One region of the Sodalis sp. RH14 genome, then DNA from elsewhere that is predicted to be linked to it. Evidence: predicted binding sites of a transcription regulator. Region 1 holds the regulator's gene; each other region holds the start of a gene.
What was found. Region 1 encodes Fur, which represses iron uptake genes when iron is present. Its sites were predicted from a motif close to ATAATAATGAGAACNACTATCAA; they were not measured.
Positions count from the first base shown of each region.

Region 2: the regulator Fur is predicted to act here: its motif matches at 1,861-1,883, upstream of fhuF (siderophore-iron reductase FhuF).
Region 3: the regulator Fur is predicted to act here: its motif matches at 1,240-1,262, upstream of ACL2XQ_RS01650 (isochorismate synthase).

Region 1 is NZ_CP178739.1:1,309,667-1,312,943, reverse strand. Features, by position in the region: gene ybfE (LexA regulated protein) at 1-109, shown strand, start outside; gene fldA (flavodoxin FldA) at 288-803, shown strand; gene fur (ferric iron uptake transcriptional regulator) at 1,159-1,629, shown strand; gene alsR (transcriptional repressor AlsR) at 2,192-3,079, shown strand; gene alsB (D-allose transporter substrate-binding protein) at 3,101-3,277, shown strand, end outside.
Region 2 is NZ_CP178739.1:148,946-152,222, forward strand. Features, by position in the region: gene ACL2XQ_RS00670 (GntR family transcriptional regulator) at 1-179, shown strand, start outside; gene ACL2XQ_RS00675 (creatininase family protein) at 176-871, shown strand; gene fhuF (siderophore-iron reductase FhuF) at 1,008-1,754, opposite strand; gene fhuD (Fe(3+)-hydroxamate ABC transporter substrate-binding protein FhuD) at 1,893-2,789, shown strand; gene fhuB (Fe(3+)-hydroxamate ABC transporter permease FhuB) at 2,786-3,277, shown strand, end outside.
Region 3 is NZ_CP178739.1:380,466-383,742, forward strand. Features, by position in the region: gene entS (enterobactin transporter EntS) at 1-36, shown strand, start outside; gene fepB (Fe2+-enterobactin ABC transporter substrate-binding protein) at 111-1,046, opposite strand; gene ACL2XQ_RS01650 (isochorismate synthase) at 1,298-2,470, shown strand; gene ACL2XQ_RS01655 ((2,3-dihydroxybenzoyl)adenylate synthase) at 2,482-3,277, shown strand, end outside.

The DNA of each region.
Region 1 (3,277 bases):
GTTAAATGAGCTGGCCTACCGGCAAAACCTGTCGCGCAGCGAGCTGATCGAATTGATTTTACTGGCCGAGCTTGAACGGCAACAAGGCGCGGATCCGCATCCGGAATAAACTTGCCGGCCCGGTAAAGCGCCATCCCGTCCAGGGCCCAAGGCCGCGGACGGGGCAAATTTGCGACAAAACCCGGCCGGCGAGTTTCTCCCCGCATAAGGGTCTGCTATGATTGCCGCAGAGCATCGCTGATTCTGTTACGGAACATATCCATAATATTTAAGAGGTTTTCAAACTCATGGCAACTGTAGGCATTTTTTTTGGCAGTGACACCGGCAATACCGAAAATATTGCCAAAATGATTCAGAAGCAACTGGGTGCGGATGTTGCCGAAGTTCATGACATTGCCAAAAGCAGTAAAGAAGACCTGGCGCGGTTCGACACCCTGCTGCTCGGCATCCCGACCTGGTATTACGGCGAAGCGCAATGTGACTGGGATGATTTTTTCCCCACCCTGGAAGAAATAGATTTCTCCGGCAAAAAAGTGGCGCTGTTCGGCTGTGGCGATCAAGAGGATTACGCCGAATATTTCTGTGACGCCATGGGCACCATTCGCGACATTATCGAGCCCAACGGCGCGACCATCGTCGGTCACTGGCCCACCGCCGGCTATCATTTCGAAGCGTCGAAAGGACTGGCGGACGACAATCACTTCATCGGCCTGGCCATTGACGAAGACCGCCAGCCCGAGCTGACCAATGAACGCGTGGACGGCTGGGTGAAGCAAATCAGCGCTGAATTGCAACTCAGCTAAAGTAAAGCCGTGCGGGAGGGTGCCGCCGCCGCGGCGCCCGGCAAGAGAATCGGTTGCCGTCATGGCGTCGGGACGGCGCCGCCAACCTCACTGATAACTAAATCCTTTCAAATTAATAGATACAAGTTTTTAACTTTTATCCACAACGCGGTACAATAGCGCAGCGGTTCCACCCTTTTTAGCAAAATGTTGCAGAATTCGCCCCCCGAAACGGGCTATAGTTGTTAACAAGGCGCGGTTTTCATTTTGGACAGGCAGTCTTATAATGAGACGGCGTCACATTTTTCGGGCCGACCGATGTTATAGGCTAAGCTAGCCTACAATCAGATTATCAAAGTAACAGGACTAAACCCGCATGACTGACAATAATATTGCATTGAAGAAGGCCGGCCTGAAAGTCACCCTTCCCAGACTGAAGATTCTGGAAGTGTTGCAAGATCCGGAATGCCATCACGTCAGTGCGGAAGATCTGTACAAAAAACTGATCGATATGGGTGAGGAAATCGGCCTGGCCACGGTATATCGCGTGCTAAACCAATTTGACGACGCCGGTATCGTAACCCGCCACAATTTTGAAGGCGGCAAATCCGTTTTTGAACTGACGCAACAGTATCATCATGACCACCTGATCTGTCTGGACTGCGGCAAGGTTATCGAATTTCGCGACGAGTTCATCGAAGCGCGCCAGCGTGATATTGCCAAAAGGCACAATATCAAGCTGACCAACCATAGCTTATATCTGTATGGGCATTGTGAAATCGGCAACTGCCGCGAAGACGAAACGCTGCACGATCACGCCGATATGCTCAACGGCGTAAAAGAATAACCGCGGCGCGGTCCGTTTCTCCAAAGCGGCTGTTATCGCGCCGCTTTCTCACCCTGCAACGATTTTTTCAATGAGGCTAAACGCCGCCCGTCCCCTTCCCTGGTAACGTTTCCTTCCCGAAGCGCGTCGACAAGCGTCGTATCCGCCAATCACCGCCGTGCTCACCGCCGGCAAACTCCAGAAAACTTCACAGAAAATAAAAATAAATAAAGAATAAATAGAGGCCCTGGGACGCTATTTTGGGCTCATTTGCGTAATCCATTGAAACGACAGCGTTTTTATTGCGATTTTTTCACCGGGTAAATTATTCTGTGAATCTTATGATAAAGCTATTTTTCGCTGCCAGCAGTAAGCGACAACAAAAGATACATTTTAATTATATGATTTTATTGAATTAATATAGCCAAAAATACCTTCCTGAAATTAACCCGGATCGGTGACTCGATTTTTACACAAAAAGTTAATTTATAAATTAATAAAAAACGTGAAGTTCGCAGCAGATTTTAAACTTTCGCCATGGTGATATAGTGACAGGCAATGTTAATCACCAGAGATAATCCAGATGAATGATGCGGAACTGCAAAACGATATGCCGCGCGGCATAGGCATTGCTCCTTATATTCGTATTAAACAAGAAGGCATGACTGAAAACGAAAGCCGGATAGTGGAGTGGTTTTTATCACCCGGCAACCTCACCGACGTCTCGGGGATCAAAGAGGTGGCCCTGAGTCTGGGCCTGTCGGAAGCCATGATTGTCAAGGTGTCGAAAATTCTCGGTTTCAGCGGCTTTCGCCAGCTGCGCAGCGCCATCGTCGAGTACTTCGAACATGCCGACCATGATATCACCGCCGAACTCTCGCCCACCGACAGCCCGGAGGATGTGGTCAACAAGGTGTTTAACCTGACCGTGCGCACCATTGTCGAAGGCCAGGCGATAGTCGACGCCAACGTCATCCAGCAGGCGGCCCAATGCTTTTTTGCCGGCCATCAGCGCGAGCTGTACGGCGTCGGCGGCTCTAATTCCATTTGCGCGGACGTGCAGCATAAATTCCTGAAAATCGGCTTGCGTTGCAATGCCTACCTGGACGCGCATTTGATGATGATGTCGGCCTCCCTGTTGCAACCGGGCGATGTGGCGTTAGTGGTATCCCATTCGGGCCGCACCAGCGATCTGAAACGGGTGGTGTCGATTGCCAAGGATAATGGGGCCAAGATCATTTGTATTACCCATAGCAGCAATTCCCCCATAGCCCAGCTGGCTGATTTTAATATTTGTTCACCGGCGCCGGAAACGCCGTTATTAGGCAGAAACGCTTCGGCCCGTATTTTGCAGCTTACGCTGCTGGATGCGTTTTATGTCTCGGTAGCGCGGCAGGATATCGAGCTGGCGAATAAAAACCTGGAAAAAACGAGTTCCATTACCAAGTACCTGAAGCGTGATTATAAATAATTCTCTTTTGGAGATAGAATAATGAATAAATTTCTTAAATTGGCCGGTGGCGCCGCCTGTGGACTGATGTTGTCCACCGTGGTCCACGCGGCAGCCGATTACGCCGTTGTTCTTAAAACATTATCCAACCCTTTCTGGGTAGAGATGAAACAAGGCATTGAGAAAAAGGCCCAGGATCTCGGCGTGACGGTGGATATA
Region 2 (3,277 bases), 1.2 Mb from region 1:
CGCATGCCGATGTGCTGGTCTACGCCACCGGCGCCGAGGCGTTACAGGACGCCTTATCTCCCGGCCAACAGGCGTTTGAATACCGGCATATTCCTGACAGCGGCGATATCAGGCGTGTGGTGATGCCGCTGCTGACGCCGGATGTGCCCTCCGTGACCGGATTGAAGGAAATATCATGAAAATCAGTGAAATGAATTGGCAGCAGCTGGAAGAATACCTGGGCCGGGACGATCGGGTGGTGGTGCCGCTGGGCAGTACGGAGCAGCATGCGTTTCTCAGCCTGTCGGTGGATTCCATCCTGGCCGAAAAGGTCGCCGTCGAGGCGGCCGAGCCGCTGGGCATACCGGTATTCCCGGTAATGCCTTTCGGCATGACGCCGGCGTTCAGCGATTTTCCCGGCACCATCAGCCTGCGGGTCGGCACTTACCTCCGGCTGCTGTACGATATTCTCGATAATCTGAAACGGCAGGGCTTTAAGCGCGTCCTGCTGGTTAACGGCCACGGCGGCAATATGCCGGCGCAGCATATTATCAGCGAATGGATGGTGGCCAATCCCGAGGTGATGGTACAGCTGCATAACTGGTGGTGCGCGCCGCTCACCTGGGCAAAGGTACAGCAAACCGATCCGGTGGCCTCGCATGCCTCATGGATGGAAAATTTCCCCTGGACCCGGCTGGCGGGCGTCGCCCAGCCGGACCGGCAAAAACCGATGCTCGATCTGGTCGGCTTTCGCAAGCTCAATCCGGCCAAGGCCCGCGCGATGCTGGGCGACGGCAACTACGGCGGGTATTATCAGCGCGCCGACGAGGAGATGCTGGCCCTCTGGCAGGTGGGTGTCGAAGAAACCCGGCGCGTGATGGAACTGCTCTGATCGCCGCCCGGGCAAGGCACCGTGCGGGGAGCCGTTTATGCGGCGGGAGTACCCGCGGCGCGAGCGGCCGCCGGTGCGAGGCCTGGGGCGCGGAGAAATACGTCTTGCCCGGCGTCATGCCCGCAGTGGCGAACGCTTAGCCCTGCTGTTCCCGATGCCGGCATTTACGCTCTTGCGCCACCAACAGCGGGCAGCTCGGGCAATATTCCAGGCCGCTGAGCTTATAGCGCAGGCAGCACAGCCGGCGGATGATTTTCGGGCCGGCGTCGTGCTCCACCACCCGTACCGGCTGATACAGCCGGTTGGGCGCGCCGTCCGTCAGGGTTTTGGTGGCGAGAAACGCCCTGGCTTCCCCGGTATCGGCGCCTTGTTCCGCGGCCATATCGATGCCGTGGGCGACGCGGATGGCGGCGTTGTTCCAGAACAGGCCCGGCCTGATGCCGGCCAACTGGCCGAAGGTCCGGCAAACCGGCAGCACATGCGTCTCCAGCAGCTGCCCGAACAGGGCGGGGATGGCGACGCCGCCGGCGATTTTTGCGCCGCGATCGGCCAGGATAAATTTTTCCGGCACGGCGGATTGCGCTCCCTGGGTAAACTGAATCGCGCGCGGATCCGCCGGCAGCCGCCAGTCATGCAGCAGCGCGATCCTTGTCCAGGGCGCCAGCAGCAGGGCAAAATACCACTGCGACCACATGGAGATCACCGCCGCCCGGTCACCCCCTTCGTTCAGCCTCAGGAACGGCTCCAGTAGCGCCAGCGCCGTTTCCGGCGCGCATAAATCCGCCGCCGAATAGCCCGTTCCGCCGCTGGGAACGGAGAAGAGAAAACTGCCGTTGATATCAATGGCGCATCCGGGGGTGGGTGCTGCTGCGTCAGGCTTCATACGCTTCCTGTATCGATCGGGACTATTGATTAAGGACAAGGCAAAGAGCTTCCGGCAGGCGGGCGGCTTGCGGTCTCTCTCCGAATGCGCATAATAGGCGATCAAAATCAGAATGATAACTATTAATATTTAAAATTTATGCAGACTCATGATGCCTATCGCCGACGTCTTTTACAGGCGATGGCCGTGTTGCCCTGGTGGTTTTCCCGCCGCGCCGCCGCCGCGCCCATACCCGATGCGGCACGTATTATCGCGCTGGAGTGGCGCCCGGCGGAGCTGCTGCTGGCCCTTGGCGTGACGCCGATGGCCATTGCCGACGCGCCGAATTACCGCAGCTGGGTGGCGGAGCCGGCGCTGCCGCCGTCGGTGCTGGACGTGGGGTTGCGCAACGAACCGAATATGGAGGCGATGCAGCGCCTGGCGCCTTCGCTGATCCTGCTATCGGAGGGCTTTGGCCCGGCGCCTGCAAGCGTCGCGTCCATTGCGCCCACCATGACCTTCCGTTTTAGCCGGCAAGGCGATAGGCCTTTGGCCGTGGCCCGCCAGGATATCGTCGCCCTGGCCGGGCGCCTGGGGATGCCGGATCGGGCGCAACGGCATATGGCCGATCTCGACCGGCAACTGGACCAGACCCGGCAGCGGCTGGCGTCTGGATCCCTTCCGCTTCCCCCCGTCTTGCTGTTTTCCTTTATCGACAGCCGCCGCATCATGGTTATCGGCAAAAACAGCCTGCTCCAGGATGTGCTGGATCGGGTGGGGGTGGCGAACGCCTGGGACGGCGAGGAAAATGTTTGGGGCAGCGCAACGGTGGGCCTTGAGCGGCTGGCGCAGTTCCGGGGCGTCAGGGCGCTGTGTTTTCATCGCGGCGCCCAGGATCCCCTGGCGGAAGTGGCCGGTTCTACGCTTTGGCAAACGCTGCCTTTTGTCCGGGAAAAACAGCTGCGGGTGCTGCCCGCGGTGTGGTTTTTCGGCGCCACCCTTGCCGCCATGCGCTTTTGCCGGATGCTCGGGCAGGCGATGGAGCCACGGGCATGAGTAAACGCGTTCCGCGCTTATCCGCCGCATTGGTCCTGGCGTTGTCGCTTGCCGCGCTGTCGCTTGCGGTATTTAATTTAACCCTTCAGCTCGCGCCCGGTTTATGGTGGCGGGCGGCGTGCCATCCCGATACCGGCAGTATTGATCAAATGCTGTTTCACTACAGCCTGCTGCCGCGCACCGCGCTCTCGCTGCTGGTGGGCGCCGGGCTGGGGCTGGTGGGGGTGGTGTTCCAGCAAATACTGCGCAATCCGCTGGCCGAACCCACCACGCTCGGGGTGTCGGCGGGCGCGCAACTGGGGCTCACGGTGGCGACCCTCCTGGCGTTGCCGGGCGACGAGGCGACCCGCCAACTGGCGACGATAGCCGGCGCGCTGGCGGTGGGCGGCCTGGTGTTCGGCGTTTCCTGGGGGCGCCGGTTGTCGCCGGTCACCCTGATTCTGGCGGGATTGGTCCTGGGGCTTTACTGCGGGGCGGCCAAAAGCCTG
Region 3 (3,277 bases), 930 kb from region 1:
GATGAAATCCCGCCCGCCGGCCGCAGTGAGCCATAACCGCCATGAATCCCCGCCCGGCTGGGAATGGCCGCGGCATGACGCGGTTAGCCACGCGGCAGGACGGGGAAAGATCACGGCTTGGCGAACAGCTGTTCCAGGCGGGCCAGCACATTGCTGGCGCTGTAGTAATCAAGGCGGAAGGTGTCGTTGCCAAGGGCGTAGACCCGGCGGTTTTGCACCGCCGGCAGATGCGCCAGGAACGGATTGGCCAAGAGCAACCGGGCGCTGGCGTCATCGCCGGCAAACAGCAGGAAGGTTTGCCCGTTCAGGCCGGCGGCCAGGTTTTCGCCGGACAGCTGGACGATGTCCTTGCGCACGCCCATGCTTCGGCCGCCGACGGGGGTGGCGGGCGGTTCGGCCAGCGTAAAGCCCAGCTGGCGCAGCAGCTGGCCCTGCGGCGAATCGGCGGTCCACAGGTTGGCGGCTTTGCCGTCCGGCTGGTATACCAGGGCGGATACCGGCTGCGGCGGCAGCGCCAGATGCTGTTTCAGCGCCTGCCGGCGGGCGTCGAAGCGGGCGATGACCTCCGCGGCCTGCGCTTCATGGCCGGTGGCTTGTCCCAGCTCCCGGGCCAGGTCCTGCCAGCTTTTATCGTCATAATTGACCACCAGGGTCGGCGCCAGCGGCGACAACTGATCGTAAAGGCGCAGGGCCGAATCGCCGCCGGTGGCGGCGATAATAATCAAATCGGGATTCTGGCCGGCGATGGCCTCGGCATCCGGTTCGCCGATGTACAGGCGTTTGACGCCGCGCTGCCGGGCGACATCGCTCCACTGGCGAAAAAAACCCTGCTCGTCCGCGACCCGGTTATTCGGCGTGGTGGCGCCGCTGGCTATCACCGGCGCCCCGATGGCCAATAGCGAGCCGGTAAGGGTGACGCTTGTGGATACGATGCGCTGCGGCATGTGATCCAGGGTAATGGCGCCATGCGCGCCCGCCACCTGCCGCGGCCAGCCGTTCTCAGCGGCGCGCGGGGACGCGGCCGCCAGCAGTAAGGGCAGGGCCATCAGGGCGAGCCAATTGCAGGCGGATCGGTGCCGGGACAATAGAGTGATCATGTCTGGTATTCCTGGGGTAGGGGCTGGTTTTGTCCGCCTTATGATGACAAAAAACGGGCAATCAAATCCACCCTTGCGCGGGTGAGGCAGTGTTTACGTTCATTGACACGGCAGATTCTACGACGTAGTTTATGTGCTATCAATACAAATGATAATTATTATTATTGTGTTTATCATTTGATAATAGCGGAGATCGTCACGTGGAATTTTCATTGTTTCGACAGACAACACCAGGCGACGCGGATGCCATTATAAACGGATTTTTTTTCATGTCGCCTTATCGCAGCTTCGTTACCCAGGGTCGTTTCTGCGCCATCAGCGCGCCCGCGGGCAGGGGTGATCAGCCCGATGGCGTGTTTCAGCGGGAGCTGCGCCACGCCTTCCGGCGCGCCAGAAACGCCGGCATTGAACGGCCGCTGGTGGTGGGGGCCATTCCCTTCGATGCCGACCGGCCCGCGGCGCTGTTTATCCCGCAGCGCAGCCAGGGGTTCGATCGCGAGATGTTTTTGCAAAGCCGGAATGTGCCCGCCGAACCCTTGCCGCAGGTAACCGGCAAAATCGAGCGACCGCCGGAGCGCGACTTTAAACACATGGTGGCGCGGGCGGTGGAGGCCACCGGCCAGCAACGGCTGAGTAAAGTGGTGCTCGCGCGCCTGCTGGATATCACCACCCGGGAACCGGTGAATACCGCGGCCCTGATGCGGCGCATCGCGGCCCAAAATCCCGCCAGTTACAATTTCCATGTTCCCCTCGACAACGGCGCCCTGCTGGGCGCCAGCCCGGAGCTGCTGCTGCGCAAGACCGGCAACCGGTTTTACTCCACGCCGCTGGCGGGTTCCGCCCGGCGCGACGCCGAGCCGGGCCGTGACGCCGCCGCCGGCCGCCAATTGCTGGATTCAGTCAAGGACCGCTATGAGCATCAGCTGGTTATCGACCAGATGCGCGAAGTGCTGGCGCCCTACAGCGCGGGTTTAAACGTGCCGCCCGTACCCGGCCTGGTCAATACGCCCACCCTTTGGCATCTGGCCACCGCCATCGACGGCGAGGTGGCGGACCCCGCCGTCAACGCCCTGGCGCTGGCCTGCCTGCTGCATCCCACGCCCGCGCTGTGCGGCGCCCCCACCGATCGCGCGCGGCGCTTAATCCAGACCCTGGAACCCTTCGACCGCGATCTGTTCGGCGGCATGGTGGGCTGGTGCGACGAGGAGGGCAATGGCGAATGGGTGGTAACCATCCGCTGCGCCAGGGTGGCGGGCAACCAGGTGCGGCTGTTCGCCGGCGCCGGCATCGTGCCCGCCTCCCTCCCCGACGCGGAGTGGCGCGAAACCGGCGTCAAGCTCGATACCATGCTGAGCGCGTTCGGATTGCATTAACAGGAGAGATGATGAGCATTGTATTTAACCGTTGGCCGGATGAGTTCGCGGCCCGCTACCGCGCCAGGGGATACTGGCTGGATTTGCCCCTGACCGATATTATCGACCGCCGTAAAGACAGCGGCGCGCTGGCGGTGGCCTGCGGCGAGCGCCGCCTGAGCTACCGGGATATCAACACCTTGTCCGACCGGCTGGCCGCGGCCCTTGCCCGGCGCGGGCTGGCGGCGGGGGATACCGCGCTGGTGCAACTGGGCAACGTGGCGGAATTTTACCTGGTGCTGTTCGCCCTGCTGAAAATCGGCGTGGCGCCGGTAAATGCCCTGTTCAGCCACCAGCGCAGCGAACTTACCGCCTATGCGCTGCAAATCAGGCCGGCGCTGCTGATTGCCGACCGGCAGCATGGGCTGTTCAGCGATAATGGCTTTATCGATGAACTGCGGCGGCAGCATTCGTCGCTGCGGGTGGTGGCGATGCGCGGCGACGACGCGCCGCAAACAAGTTTACAGGCATTATTCGACGAAGCGCCGGGCGCGTTCACCGCCGCCCCGTCGCCCGCCGACGAGGTGGCCTTTTTCCAGCTGTCCGGCGGCAGCACCGGCACGCCGAAGCTGATTCCGCGCACCCATAACGACTACTACTACAGTATTCGCGCCAGCGTGGACATCTGCCGTTTCGATGAGGATACCCGCTACCTGTGCGCGCTGCCCGCGGCCCATAACTACCCGCTGAGCTCGCCGGGCGCGCTGGGCGTGTTTTACGGCGGCGGCAGCGTGGTACTGGCCAGCGATCCGAGCGCCAACGTCTGTT